3 regions of the Cellvibrio japonicus Ueda107 genome follow, and region 1 is predicted to be linked to each of the others. Evidence: predicted binding sites of a transcription regulator. Region 1 holds the regulator's gene; each other region holds the start of a gene.
What was found. The regulator LexA, encoded in region 1, represses DNA repair genes until DNA is damaged. The targets are predictions, from matches to a motif close to ACTGTNTNTANANACAGT.
Positions count from the first base shown of each region.

Region 2: a site for LexA is predicted at 2,555-2,572, ahead of CJA_RS13890 (DNA polymerase II). Genes of this name have one in related genera too.
Region 3: a site for LexA is predicted at 1,685-1,702, ahead of ruvC (crossover junction endodeoxyribonuclease RuvC). Genes of this name have one in related genera too.

Region 1 is NC_010995.1:1,955,768-1,960,053, forward strand. It holds gene CJA_RS08265 (hypothetical protein) at 1-1,134, shown strand, start outside; gene CJA_RS08270 (hypothetical protein) at 1,203-1,469, shown strand; gene CJA_RS08275 (cell division inhibitor SulA) at 1,582-1,989, opposite strand; gene lexA (transcriptional repressor LexA) at 1,982-2,584, opposite strand; gene CJA_RS08285 (DUF2845 domain-containing protein) at 2,690-3,052, opposite strand; gene CJA_RS08290 (SDR family oxidoreductase) at 3,163-3,993, opposite strand; gene fliS (flagellar export chaperone FliS) at 4,129-4,286, shown strand, end outside.
Region 2 is NC_010995.1:3,382,819-3,387,104, forward strand. It holds gene CJA_RS13890 (DNA polymerase II) at 130-2,526, opposite strand; gene CJA_RS13895 (extracellular xylan exo-alpha-(1->2)-glucuronosidase) at 2,677-4,286, opposite strand, start outside.
Region 3 is NC_010995.1:1,208,193-1,212,478, reverse strand. It holds gene ruvB (Holliday junction branch migration DNA helicase RuvB) at 1-470, opposite strand, end outside; gene ruvA (Holliday junction branch migration protein RuvA) at 522-1,139, opposite strand; gene ruvC (crossover junction endodeoxyribonuclease RuvC) at 1,162-1,683, opposite strand; gene CJA_RS05045 (YebC/PmpR family DNA-binding transcriptional regulator) at 1,790-2,533, opposite strand; gene aspS (aspartate--tRNA ligase) at 2,635-4,286, opposite strand, start outside.

The sequences.
Region 1 (4,286 bases):
GCTTCTGCGCCCTGGCTGAATCTGTCTATGCCCCTTGGTTTGCAGCCTGTTCATATTCCTAAACCCTGGGGGCAGGAGGTTTGGTTTACAGGTATGGAGATTCGTGGGCAATCCGGTGTTGGCGATGGGCATTTTTCCCTGCCTTTGCCCTGGATACTGGATTTATTGGGTGAATCACACTCACTGACGTTATTGAAAGTGCTTGATCCTTTTGCTGAGGAGGTATTGGGGGATCTTTATTTCGAGCTGCATGAGACCAAGCAGGAAGTCTATATCGTGACCCGTGTCGACCCACAGGCGTGGCCTGATGGTGTCGGTGAGATATTCATGGGGTTTTCCAGTGAAAAGCGCAATCAGTATCCCTCTCGTGAGGCATTTGTACAGGCATACCTTGCCGTAGTTGATGAGTATCGCCAATTGCGTCAGCAGCTTGATGCGGCGATGGATGGTATTGGGCTTCCGGAACACCATGCGCGGCTTTCACCGGTGGAGATCTATGCCCATAAACAGCAAGCCATTGCCGATCTGGCAAACATGCCGCCGCTCATTGAGAAGGAAACATTACTGCGTCAGCAGATGAACCAATTTATTGCCCGTCGTCCCTTGCGGGTTGGGGATGTCGTCAAGGTTCCGTGTTTGACACCACACTCACTGCAGCATGGTATCCAGGTTGTAGAGTTTCAGACTCCGGTCTATGAACGCAAAATCCTGAGTTTTGGGCAAAAAGTCATGACCCAGGTGCATTGGGATACCCATGAGGCTATGGCTATTGCCAATCTTGATGAGCCACGCCTGGATGGATTGGTTGCTATTCATGCCGGTCAATCTTTCCTGTTGGAGTTGATTGCGGATTTTGATGAATTTCGTGTTGAACGCCTGGGGTGCAGGAGTGAGTGTTCCCTTGATCTTGCCCCAAGCGATGGTTTGTTATTGATGTTGATTCATGGCGAGGCAAGTTATATTCAAGGTACTTCCCGGCAATTGGACAATACAGGATCTGCTATTGGCCTGACACCGGGAAGTGCTTGGTTATTGTCAGCTATCACGGGGCCGTTGGTGCTTCGGTTAAAGCCAGGGGCGTTGGTTCTGGCGGCAATATCTTCTTCCCAACCTTGGTTGGACTTGCCGAATTAACTCTTTGGGCTTTACCTCGGGGGTTAGGGTGTTAGAATGCCGCCCCGATTTGCGCCTGCGCTGGAGATATCATGTCTTTATATGAGATTGTTGAGCTGACCAATGGCGATGTAGCCCTGCAGCGCGCAGATGATGAGGGCCATGAGCCTCTTGTCGTGATTCGTTTTTCCGAAGAGTCTTTGGCTTTTCTGGGGGAAGCCAAGTTTAATGTAGCTAAAGCCATGATTGAGGCGGGCATGGATGCGGCGGGTGAGTTAGCGGATGAACAGGCAGAAGCCATGTTCGATGACGCAACAAATGAACCCGATGAACAGGAAAAGTTGATGCTTCATTAAACCTTGCTGTTGGTAGTTGATAGCAGGGCTTTTGTCTCCCTGGCCCTTGAATAGCCTACTGCTTCCCTCCGGCCTGAATCTGCCACCTCTGAACTTTATTAATCATCCTGCGCTAGCGTAACCTCAACAGTAAACCTTGGCTGTTGCCGCGATAGGCTGCCTGTTCCAGTTGCAGCAAGTCTTTATCGGCAAGTTTTCCCGGGCTGGCAATCACTGTGTGGCTGGTTCCGGCAGCCAGGGCCTCCCAGGCAATCCAGCGCGCACTCTCACCATCCTGGGCATGGATAAATCGCAGCACCCTGGTGTTGACGCCGTAGGTTTCAAGCAGGTCACGGCTAATCGGGTGAGGGCTGATCCAGGTAACCCAACGCTCCTGTTGACTGTTGCTCAGAAACGCGATCATAGGCAGTATGAGTGCCAATTGTTCAATTGAGTCGTTGGCAAGTACCAGCTCGGTAACGCCGGAGTGGCCGGCTTGGGCGCTGCTACCCGTTGTGGTGAATGTGGCGGCACTAGTCACGGCGAATCACTCCTACGCTTAGGCCTTCGATACTGAACTCTTGATCGCGCATATCGACATGAATGACCTTAAAGTCCGGGTTTTCAGGCCACAACTCGACTTGTGCCTGATTACCCTGGCGTTTGAAGCGCTTGACGGTAACCTCCTCACCAATACGTGCAACAACAATTTGCCCATTGCGTACCTGGTCGGTGCGATGTACTGCGAGCAGGTCTCCGTCAAGAATGCCTGCGTCTTTCATGCTCATCCCATGAACACGTAAAAAATAATCGGCGCTGGGAGAAAAAAAGCTATTGGGGATATTGCAGTAGTCTTCAATATGCTCCTGCGCCAATATGGGATTGCCAGCAGCAACACGACCGACAATGGGAATACCACTTTGACTTTCGGTCAGGCGTATACCGCGCGATGCCCCCGGCATAATTTCAATAGCGCCTTTACGGGCAAGGGCCTTGATGTGTTCTTCCGCTGCGTTGGCTGATTTAAAACCGAGAATCCGTGCAATCTCTGCCCTTGTTGGCGGATAACCGGTTTCTTCGGTGTACTGTTTAATCAGTTGTAGTACCTGTTCCTGGCGCGAGGTGAGGTTGTACATAGCGACTCCGGGTTCTGTGTATTTATACAGTTATTGTGATTATATACAGTATTGCTGAAGGCGCAAGCCCCAGGTTTGAACCAAGGCTTGGATATGGGAAAAATCTCAGTCGACGCGGTCGCCACGCTCGATCCGGCGCAACCGGCCCTCGGTAAAGTAAAGGTGCTGGATGAATTTGCCTTTACCGGGTTCGTAGGTCCAGATATCGACATCCTGGCAGGACTGGATTGCAATATTGTTTTGTATGTTGTTATCGCCCTGTTGTGTAGCCTGTATTTGCAGATTGGTTGTCATGGGTGCGCAATAGTGGTCGGTAAATACAGGATCGCCGCATTTGGCAATGACTTCAGCCTTGGTATCACCGGTTTGGGTGACTTTGGTACCGCAGCGCAGGGTGTCCGCCTGGCAGCCCAGGCTTATGCTAATTAAGGCAAGGGGTAACAGTGGGTAAAGCGACGTGCGCAGCATGGGAGCTCCTTGGATCCGGGGATTGAAAAGGATTTACACCTGTTTTACTGAATCACCTATGAACCTGAACGTTTCTGATCAAACATGGGGACTAATCACGCGAAGGATTTCTAGTTACCCATGGCCTTGACCAATCGATCCAGCCAGCGTGACGGCAGAACGCGCTTCATAAAGCCTACCAGATAAGTCGGAAAGGTCACGTAATAGCGTACCTGGGGGCGCGGTGATTCCAACGCGTGGAGCAGGCGTTTGTATACAGCTTCGGGGCCGAGGGTAAATGGAGTTGTGGTCTCTTGTTTGGCCAGGCGCTCTATGGCTTTTTGATAGGTTTGGTGGTGTCGGCTTTGCTCCATATTAATGTTGTCATTCAGGGCCTTGAGGGCATTGTGTCGAAATTGGCTGCGGATCGGCCCGGGTTCTATCAAGCTGATATGGACACCACTCCCCATCAGTTCCAGGCGCAAGGTGTCGGTAATCCCTTCAATAGCATATTTGCTGGCGTTATAGGCGCCGCGCAAGGGCATAGCGGCAATACCCAATACAGAGCTGTTTTGAATGATTCGCCCGTTGCCCTGCTTGAGCATGACGGGCAATAACAGGTTGGTCAATTCCACCCAACCAAAGACATTGGTTTCGAATTGCCGGCGTAAGCTGTCGCGTGATAAATCTTCAATGGCTCCTGGCTGTCCGTAAGCGCCGTTATTAAATAGGGCAAAGAGGTTGCCACCCGTTAATGTCAATGTTTCCTGTACAGCAGAGTGGATGGAGCTTGAATCATTAAGATCCAGGTGTACCGATAAAAAACCTTCGCTACGTAAACGCTCTACATCATGTAATTGGCGGCAGCTGGCAATAACCTGGTAACCACGGGCGCGAAGCTGTTGTGCCGCGTAATAACCAATGCCGGTAGAGCATCCCGTCATCAAAATGGATTTGTGCATTTTTATAACCTTCGTGCATTAAAGATTTTCGTGTTGGCGCCGCTAGTATAAAGCAGGCGCGTCAGTTGATTTGTTTGGTTATTGACAGCGCGTATATCCAGACCAGGGTCTTAGCGATTGATTTATGGGTGCTTTATGAATTCATTCTCTGCTATTCAGCATTACGCCAGCGTTAAGGTGCATTCAGGGGTAGATGCTGCTTCTCCTCACCGCTTGATCCAGATGTTATTCGAAGGTGCCCTGGAACGTATTGCCCAGGCTAAGGGGGCTATGCAACAAAACCAATTGGCGCG
Region 2 (4,286 bases), 1.4 Mb from region 1:
ACCAGGGGAGCCACTAGAAACCATCTCGAAAATCAGCCAGCGAGACTCAGGCAAGGCGAAACGGCAGCGAGGAGCGGAGCTGGCTTTTCAATGCGGCACCAGGCCGTTGGATGATTTTCGAGATGGTTTCTAGCGGCTTGCCGGCATGTCCGCACCGAACAGGGATAGCTGGTGATCGACCAATTCGTTCAGGGATTTATTGAGGAAATGCAGGATACTATCCGCCACGGGGGTGAGCTGCTTGTCGATATAGTGCTGGTAATCCACCGGACTTTGGCGCAACGACCAATCCACCTCATAAGTGCCCAAGGGCTCGGGGCCATTGATGGTCATGACATAGCTGATCCAATCCCCGCGCCGCAGGCGCTCCCCGGTCCACTGCACATATTTGCGCGCAGCCTGTACATGGGGCGGGACATTTTTCTGGTATTCGTGCAACTGGCGCCGCAGCCGCTTGCGGTAAATCAGGTCATCATCGCGCTCGCCCGCCAGTACAGCCGTCGTCGCAGTGCGCACGTACTCGACATAGTCTTCACCATCAAATACCTTGCGGTATAAATCGGCCTGGAACTGTTTGGCCAGCTGGGTCCAATCTGTGCGCACATTTTCCAGGCCTTTAAAAATCATTTCGCGCTGGCCGTTGACATCAATTAAACCGGCGTAGCGTTTTTTAGTGCCCAGCTCAGAGCCGCGTATGGTCGGCATCAGGAAACGCAAATAATGGGTTTCGTATTGGATTTCCAGCGCACTGTTTAGTTGATAGTCCTGTTGCAGGGTTTCCTGCCACCAGGCATTCAGTTCGCGCGCCAGGCGCACGCCTATGCTGTTGCATTGCTGTGGTGATTTGGGCGCATGCCCAAGGCAATTATTTTCCAGCCAGACAAAGAGCGAATCCGTATCGCCATAAATAACCGTGTATCCCTGTTGTTCAATCCAGTCGCGACTGCGCTGGATAATGTCATGGCCGCGCAGGGTAATAGAGCTGGAAATACGCGGATCAAAAAAACGGCATCCGGTTGAGCCCAGGACGCCATAGAAGGAATTCATAATAATTTTGATGGCGTAGGACAGGGGTTCGTTGCGATGTTGCTTGGCGCGATCGCGCGCAGCCGATAATTGTTCAATTAACTGCGGCAGTATATGCCCTTCCCTGGCAAAGCTGGCGCCATTAAAACCCGGGGCGGTGTGCGCCTCATCCAATTGCTGATGCTGGGCAATCCAGAACGCACAGGGGTCAACCAGGAAACTGCGCATAATGCTGGGATACAGGCTTTTAAAATCCAGCACCAGCACATTGTCGTAAATACCCGGGCGCGAACTCATGACATAACCACCCGGGCTAAAAACATCCGACTCCAGCTCGCCCAGATTGGGAGCGATATAGCCGCGCCGATGCAGGCGCGGTAAATACAAATACTCAAAGGCCGCCACTGAGCCGCCAACGCGATCGAGCAATAACCCGGTGAGCTGGCTGCGCTCCATGGCAAATTCGAGCAGGTGCTGCGAGGTGAAAATGGACCAGGCCAATTCACAGTCGCGCAGGTTATATTGCGCCAAAGCCAGTTTGTCATTGTGGAACAGGTGTGTAATATCGCCACCGCGATCACTGCCGCTGAGCAGTTTGCCTTCGCCTAACAACTCCTCTGCCACATGTTGCAGTGCATAGGTTTCAAAGCGCGGATTGGCCGCCTTGAGCAGGTCAATGCCATCCAGGGCAACACGCCCCGGAATTACCACAAAACTGCGCCCGCCATCGCCCTCTTCATGGCGCCAATGGATCGACTGCCCGGCTCGCCCCAGTCGCAGGGATATGTTCAAACGCTGACACAATTTTTCCAGTACCAGCAAATCGAATTGCACCAGATTCCAGCCAATGACAATATCCGGATCAAGTTGCTCGATACATACAAAAAATGCCTCAAGGCAAGTCCTTTCATCGCTACAAAAACGCACACTTTCTGTGTCTTGTCCCTCACCAACCATCAAGACTATTTTGGCCTGCTCGCACCAGATACCGATGGAATAGAGTTGCGTTGCATCCATGGAGGTTTCTATATCCAGTGACAGCATACGCAATGCAGGCCGCCATAGGGGCTCACTTACCGGCACCAGGCGCGGATTGATGAGGGGGGAGCGAGTGTCAGTGCTTTCCAGGTCGGCCGCAGCGGTAATGAAGCGCTCCATCAAATAGCGCTCAGTGGGACGGATATCACTTTCCCAATAGCAGATCCTGGCCTGGTCCAGCAGTGTCTGTGCATCGCGCGCCAGGCGATGCTGCTTGAAATAGAGTGCACAAACCCATTGGTTGCGAAAGGTTTTCAGCTCCACATCCGCCATGCGCCAATCGCGCAGGCCGCGCAATAACGCCGATATTTGTGCTGCCTGTTCACGTGCAATAAAAAAAACGACCTCCTGGCCGGTAACCTGGGTCCAGCAGGGGCCATTATCGGTCGCCCACCAGAAATCCAGCACGACACCTTCGCGGGTATCGCGCCATTGACGGGTGAGTAAAAAAGCCTGGGGCATGGTGGAATCAGGTCATCATCTGGCCAAAACTGTATAAGTAACCAGTATATCGCCTGCGCCTGCGAAACCCAACGGAAAAAACACCGGGGCTCCGGCTTTGCCATCACGGCAAGGGGGAGCCCCGCGCAACCAGTGGAGAGAATATGGGGATTATTTCAACACGCGACTGGAGCTTGCCGGATGCCAGGGTTCGGGCACGTACGTAGTACGCGCCAGCATTTTGTAATATTCCAGGTCGTGTTCCGGTTGCTCATAGTTGGCAGGAATGGGTCTACCGGCTACCGATTGGAAATAGAGCACACAGGAGTTCCGCCAGCGAACAGCCTCGCGCTCCTGCACCTGTAATAAGGCTTTGACCTGGGCAAAACGCGCTGCATCCACATAAGCCTCTTGCTGGTCCCAGGTGCGCTGCATGGCGCGAACCTGTTCAACACCTTGATAATATTTATGCACCAATTCTTGCCACAGGTTGCGACCGGATTGCATGCGGTGATCCCAACTCAGGTGATGGAACCACAGGATTAAATCCTCAGGTACGCTATTAAGATCGCCCCAGGCCTTGGCGATAGGCTCGGGATATTGTGCCAGGGCATTGGAGCCGGTTTTGGTGCGATTGAATCCTATGCCGGTTTTACTGGCGCGATGGTAATAAACCGCCGTCCAGTCTGCGCGCGGTAAGTCATCCGTCCAGGGCGCCGGGCCATAGTGATCGCCCTGTGAGTACAAATGCGTCAACCCAAGTGGTGAACGATAGTTAACCCCGGCCTCGCGCGACACCAGCATCATTTGTTTTACCGGTTCAATAAATGCCGGCTGGTTGCTGAAGGTCATACGCAACCATTCATCGGCAGCGGTGGCAGCACTGATCTGGTGATCCCAGGCCATGCGCCCGAACGCATACCAGCTGGATTGCACAAAGGGATGCCCGGTCCAGTTGCGGTCTGTGCCCGGATTAATCACACCGGCCATACCGGTATGGCGGGTTTTAAACACCTTGCCTTCGAGGATATTGCCAATGGTAGAACCCTCACCCCGGGCATGGGTTTCTGTTTTCAGGGATTCTTCAAACAAGGGCCCTTGATAGGCCAGGTGTGTCGCAAACCCGAAATATTCCTGGGTAATTTGGAACTCCATCATCATATTGGTGCGCGACATACCGGCAAACAATGCCGAGAAGGGTTCACGCGGCTGGAAATCAATCGGGCCATTTTTAATTTGCAGGATAACGTTATCGGCAAACTTGCCATCCAACGGCATAAATTCGTCATAGGCACCGCGGAAACGATCTTCAATATCCGGGTGATACACAAAGGCGCGCCAGAAAACCACACCGCCGAACGGCTTCAGTGCGGCAGCGAGCATGTTGGCACCCTCGGCATGGTCGCGGCCATATCCCTGTGGGCCGGGTTGCCCTTCAGAATCAGCCTTCACCAGGAAACCGCCAAAATCGGGGATATAGGAATAAATTTTTTGGGCGCGGGTTTTCCACCACTGCTGTACACGCGGGTCTAATGGATCCGCCGTATCCACGTCGCCAAACGCGCGCGGTGAATTGAAATTAATGGATAAATACATCTTGATGCCGTATGGGCGGAACGCATCGGCGAGTGCTGCGATTTTCTGCAAAAATTGATCACTCAATACACGCGGGTCGGCGTTAACATTATTGATCACCGTACCGTTAATACCCAGGGACGCATTGATACGCGCATAGTCGGTATAGCGCGGCGCTAAATAATTCGGCAAGGAGCCCCAATCCC
Region 3 (4,286 bases), 750 kb from region 1:
AATGTAAAGGGTGGTAAATCCAGTTTGATCGAACGGGCAGCCGGCCCCTCGCCGATCATGATATCCAGTTGGAAATCCTCCATGGCGGGATACAGGATTTCCTCCACAACCGGGCTGAGTCGATGAATCTCATCGATAAATAACACATCGCCCGCTTCAAGGTTGGTCAGCATTGCGGCCAAATCACCGGCTTTTTCCAGCACAGGCCCCGATGTACTCTTGAGCGATACCCCCATTTCGTTGGCGATGATATTGGCCAGGGTAGTCTTGCCCAAACCGGGTGGACCAAACACCAGGGTGTGATCCAGCGCTTCACGCCGCTTTTTAGCCGCACAGATAAAAATTTCCATCTGCTCACGCACTGCAGGTTGGCCTACATAATCCGCCAGTACCTTGGGGCGCACGGCGCGATCCAGTTGGTCTTCGCGTTCTTTGGCAGTGGGTGCAATTAAGCGATCAGTTTCAATCATGATAAAGCCCGGGCATCTTGCGTTGAAAAAACTGAATTTCGGCTGAATGGTTTATACACCGGCAAGGCTTCGCAGAGCGATGCGGATAAGTTCTTCACTGCGCGCCTCAGGTTTCTGCTTGGCAGCGGATGCCACCATTTTAGCGGCATCCACCGGCTTGTAGCCGAGTGCAATCAGCGCGCTTTCCGCTTCGGCATAGATATCGTTATCACTGGCAATCGCCTGAATTTCACCATGAGCAAGCATATCGCCCTGGGGCAAATCCCAGTTTTTAAGGCGATCACGCAGTTCAATAACCAAGCGCTCCGCCGTTTTCTGGCCAATCCCCGGCACCCTGGTGAGCGCCTTAATATTGTTATCGCGCACACAGCGGGCAATATCATCCGATTCCATCCCGGACAAAATCGCAACGGCCAGCTTGGGGCCTACACCATTCACCTTGATCAGGGTGCGGAATAAAGACCTGTCGCGCTGTTCAGCAAAACCAAATAATTGGTGCAGGTTTTCTGTAATGGAGAGGTGCGTGTGTAGCACAACTTCGTGACCCAGTGAAGGTAAACGATAGAAGGTGGTCATGGGCGCCTGGAGTTCGTAGCCGACACCATTGACGTCCAGCAATAAATAAGGAGGTTGCTTTTCGATGAGGATGCCTTTCAAGCGACCGATCATACCTGGACCTGTGAAAATAAAATTAGATGATACGACCGCGACGGAAGCTGCTTGAGCCGGCCATACGAATGAGGTGTTGCTGGGTATTTGCATGGCAGAGCGCGACAGCCAGGGCATCTGCAGCATCTTCCTGCGGCGCCGCTGGCAGCCGCAGCAGGGTTTTTACCATGTGCTGCACCTGCAACTTATCGGCAGCACCATTGCCCACCACCGACTGTTTAACCTTGCGCGCTTCGTATTCTGATACCGGCAGATTCTGCGCCGCAGCCGCCACTATAGCTGCCCCGCGCGCCTGGCCAAGCTTTAGTGCCGAGGCCGCGTTCTTGGCCATAAATACTTGTTCGATAGCCATTTCCTGGGGCGTGTAACGCTCGATAATCTGGGTAAGGGAATCAAAGATGACTTTTAGTCGCACCGGCAGCTCATCATCATCGCGCATACGAATCACGCCACTGGTGACATATTCAGATTTGCCGCCAAGCAGGTTGATAATACCGAATCCGGTCTTACGGGAGCCAGGATCTATGCCAAGGATAAGCGCCATAGTTGTATCTATATACAGTATCGATGATGGCAGTGTTGCACGATGCCGGCCACATGACAAGGCTGCCAATGCGATAAGTGCACCGGCAGTTTTGGTTAAGCGAGGATTATCCCAATTGCTCCATGATGTCTTCCGGGATATCGGCGTTGGTGTAGACGTTTTGTACGTCATCCAGGTCTTCCAGGGCGTCGATCAGGCTGATGATTTTTTCCGCCGCGTCTTTATCCAGTGATACGGTGACAGAGGGAACCATGGCGAAATCGGCAGAGATGGGCTTAAAGCCGGCCGCTATAATGGCATCTTTTACCGCGAAGAAATCTTCAAATGCGGTCATGACATCGGCGGAGCCATCCGAATTGATGACCACATCATCGGCACCCGCATCCAGCGCCGCTTCCATCAACGCATCTTCATTAAATCCCGGCTCAAAGCTGATTTGGCCCTTGCGGGTAAACAGGTAGGAAACCGAGCCGTTGGTGCCCAGGTTACCGCCGCGCTTGTCGAAGGCGTGGCGCACATCACCCACGGTGCGGTTGCGGTTATCGGTCATGCACTCCACGATAAAGGCCACGCCGTTTACGCCGTAACCCTCGTAGGTGAGTTCCTCGTAGGATTCACTTTCCGCTGTGCCCGCTCCGCGGGCAATAGCGCGCTCAACCACATCTTTTTTCAGGTTATTGAGGTAGGCTTTTTCCACCGCGGCGCGCAGGCGCGGATTGTCATCGGGGTTGGCACCGTTTTTGGCCGCCACGCTTAGCTCGCGGATGATTTTGGTAAAAACCTTGGTGCGCTTGGCGTCCTGGCGCGCCTTGCGATGCTTCATGTTCGCCCATTTGGAATGTCCGGCCATTTAGCGACTCCACTCAATCTCTTTATATCGTCAATAAAATCAACTCAAAAGCCCTGTAAAAAAAAGGTGGGCAATTGCCCACCCTTTTAACCAGCGACTATTTACATACCGTATTCAGGGGCATCGGCTGCGGGCTGCTCTTTCTTCTGGTTGCGCAGGCGAATGTGCAGTTCGCGCAGTTGCAGCTCATCCACGGTACCCGGTGCGTCGGTCATCACACAGGCGGCACTCTGGGTTTTGGGGAAGGCGATGACATCGCGGATGGAGCTGGCACCCACCATCAGCATCACCAGGCGGTCGAGACCAAAGGCCAGGCCGCCGTGTGGTGGCGCACCGTAGCTGAGGGCATCGAGCAGGAAGCCAAACTTTTCACGCTGCTCTTCCGGGCTGATTCCCAGGATTTTAAACACCGCCTGCTGCATTGCCGGTGAGTGAATACGCACCGAGCCACCGCCCAATTCCACGCCGTTGAGCACCAGGTCGTAAGCGCGCGACAGGGCCGCTCCCGGGTTAGCCACCAATTCTTCGGGGGTACAACTGGGCGAGGTGAAGGGGTGGTGAATGGAAGTCCAGCCGCCTTTGTCGTCCTCTTCAAACATGGGGAAGTCCACCACCCACAGCGGCGCCCATTGGGCGGTGTAGAGGTTGAGATCGGCACCCAGCTTGCAACGCAAGGCGCCCAGAGCTTCGGTAACGACTTTGTGTTTGTCGGCGCCGAAGAAAATCAGGTCGCCATTGTCAGCGCCCACACGCTCCAGAATAGCGGCGCGCACCGGTACCGGCAGGTTTTTCACGATAGGCGATTGCAGGCCCTCTTCCAGGTCTGACTTGTCATTGACCTTGATATACGCCAAACCCTTCGCACCGTAGATACCCACGAACTTGGTGTAGTCATCGATTTGCTTGCGCGTTAGTTTTTCGTTGCCGCCAGGTACCTTCAGTGCGGTAACTCGGGCCTTGGGATCATTGGCCGGACCGGCAAACACTTTGAAATCCACGTCGGTAACCAGGTCTTTAATATCGACCAGCTCCAGTGGAATGCGCATATCCGGCTTGTCTGAACCGTACTTGGCGATCGCTTCGCTGAACGGCATGTGGCGAATTTCTTCAAACTCAATGTTCATCAAGTCCTTGAACAGCTCGCGGAACATACCCTCAGTCACAGCCATAATCTGATCCTGGCTCATGAAGGAGGTTTCAATATCGATCTGGGTAAATTCCGGCTGGCGGTCGGCGCGCAGGTCTTCATCGCGGAAGCACTTGGCGATCTGGTAGTAGCGGTCGTAGCCGGCCACCATCAGCAATTGCTTAAACAACTGGGGCGACTGCGGCAGGGCAAAGAATTTGCCGTCGTGGGTGCGCGAGGGCACCAGGTAGTCGCGCGCGCCTTCGGGGGTAGCGCGGGTGAGGATCGGGGTTTCCACATCGAGGAAACCGTGGCGATCCAGGTAATTGCGAATAGCACTGGTCACCTTGCCGCGGAAGCGCAGGTTGTTCTGCATCTCGGTGCGGCGCAGGTCGAGGAAGCGGTATTTGAGGCGCACGTCCTCGCCCACATTGGCGTAGGAGTCCAGTGGGAAGGGAATGGTTTGCGCTTCGTTGAGGATGGTGAGCGCGGTTCCGTACACCTCGATTTCACCGGTCGCCATATTGGGGTTAACCGTCGCAGCGGCACGGGCGCGCACCTTGCCGGTTACTTGCAGCACATACTCGCCACGCACTTTATCGGCCAGGGCGAAATTGTCTTTGCCAT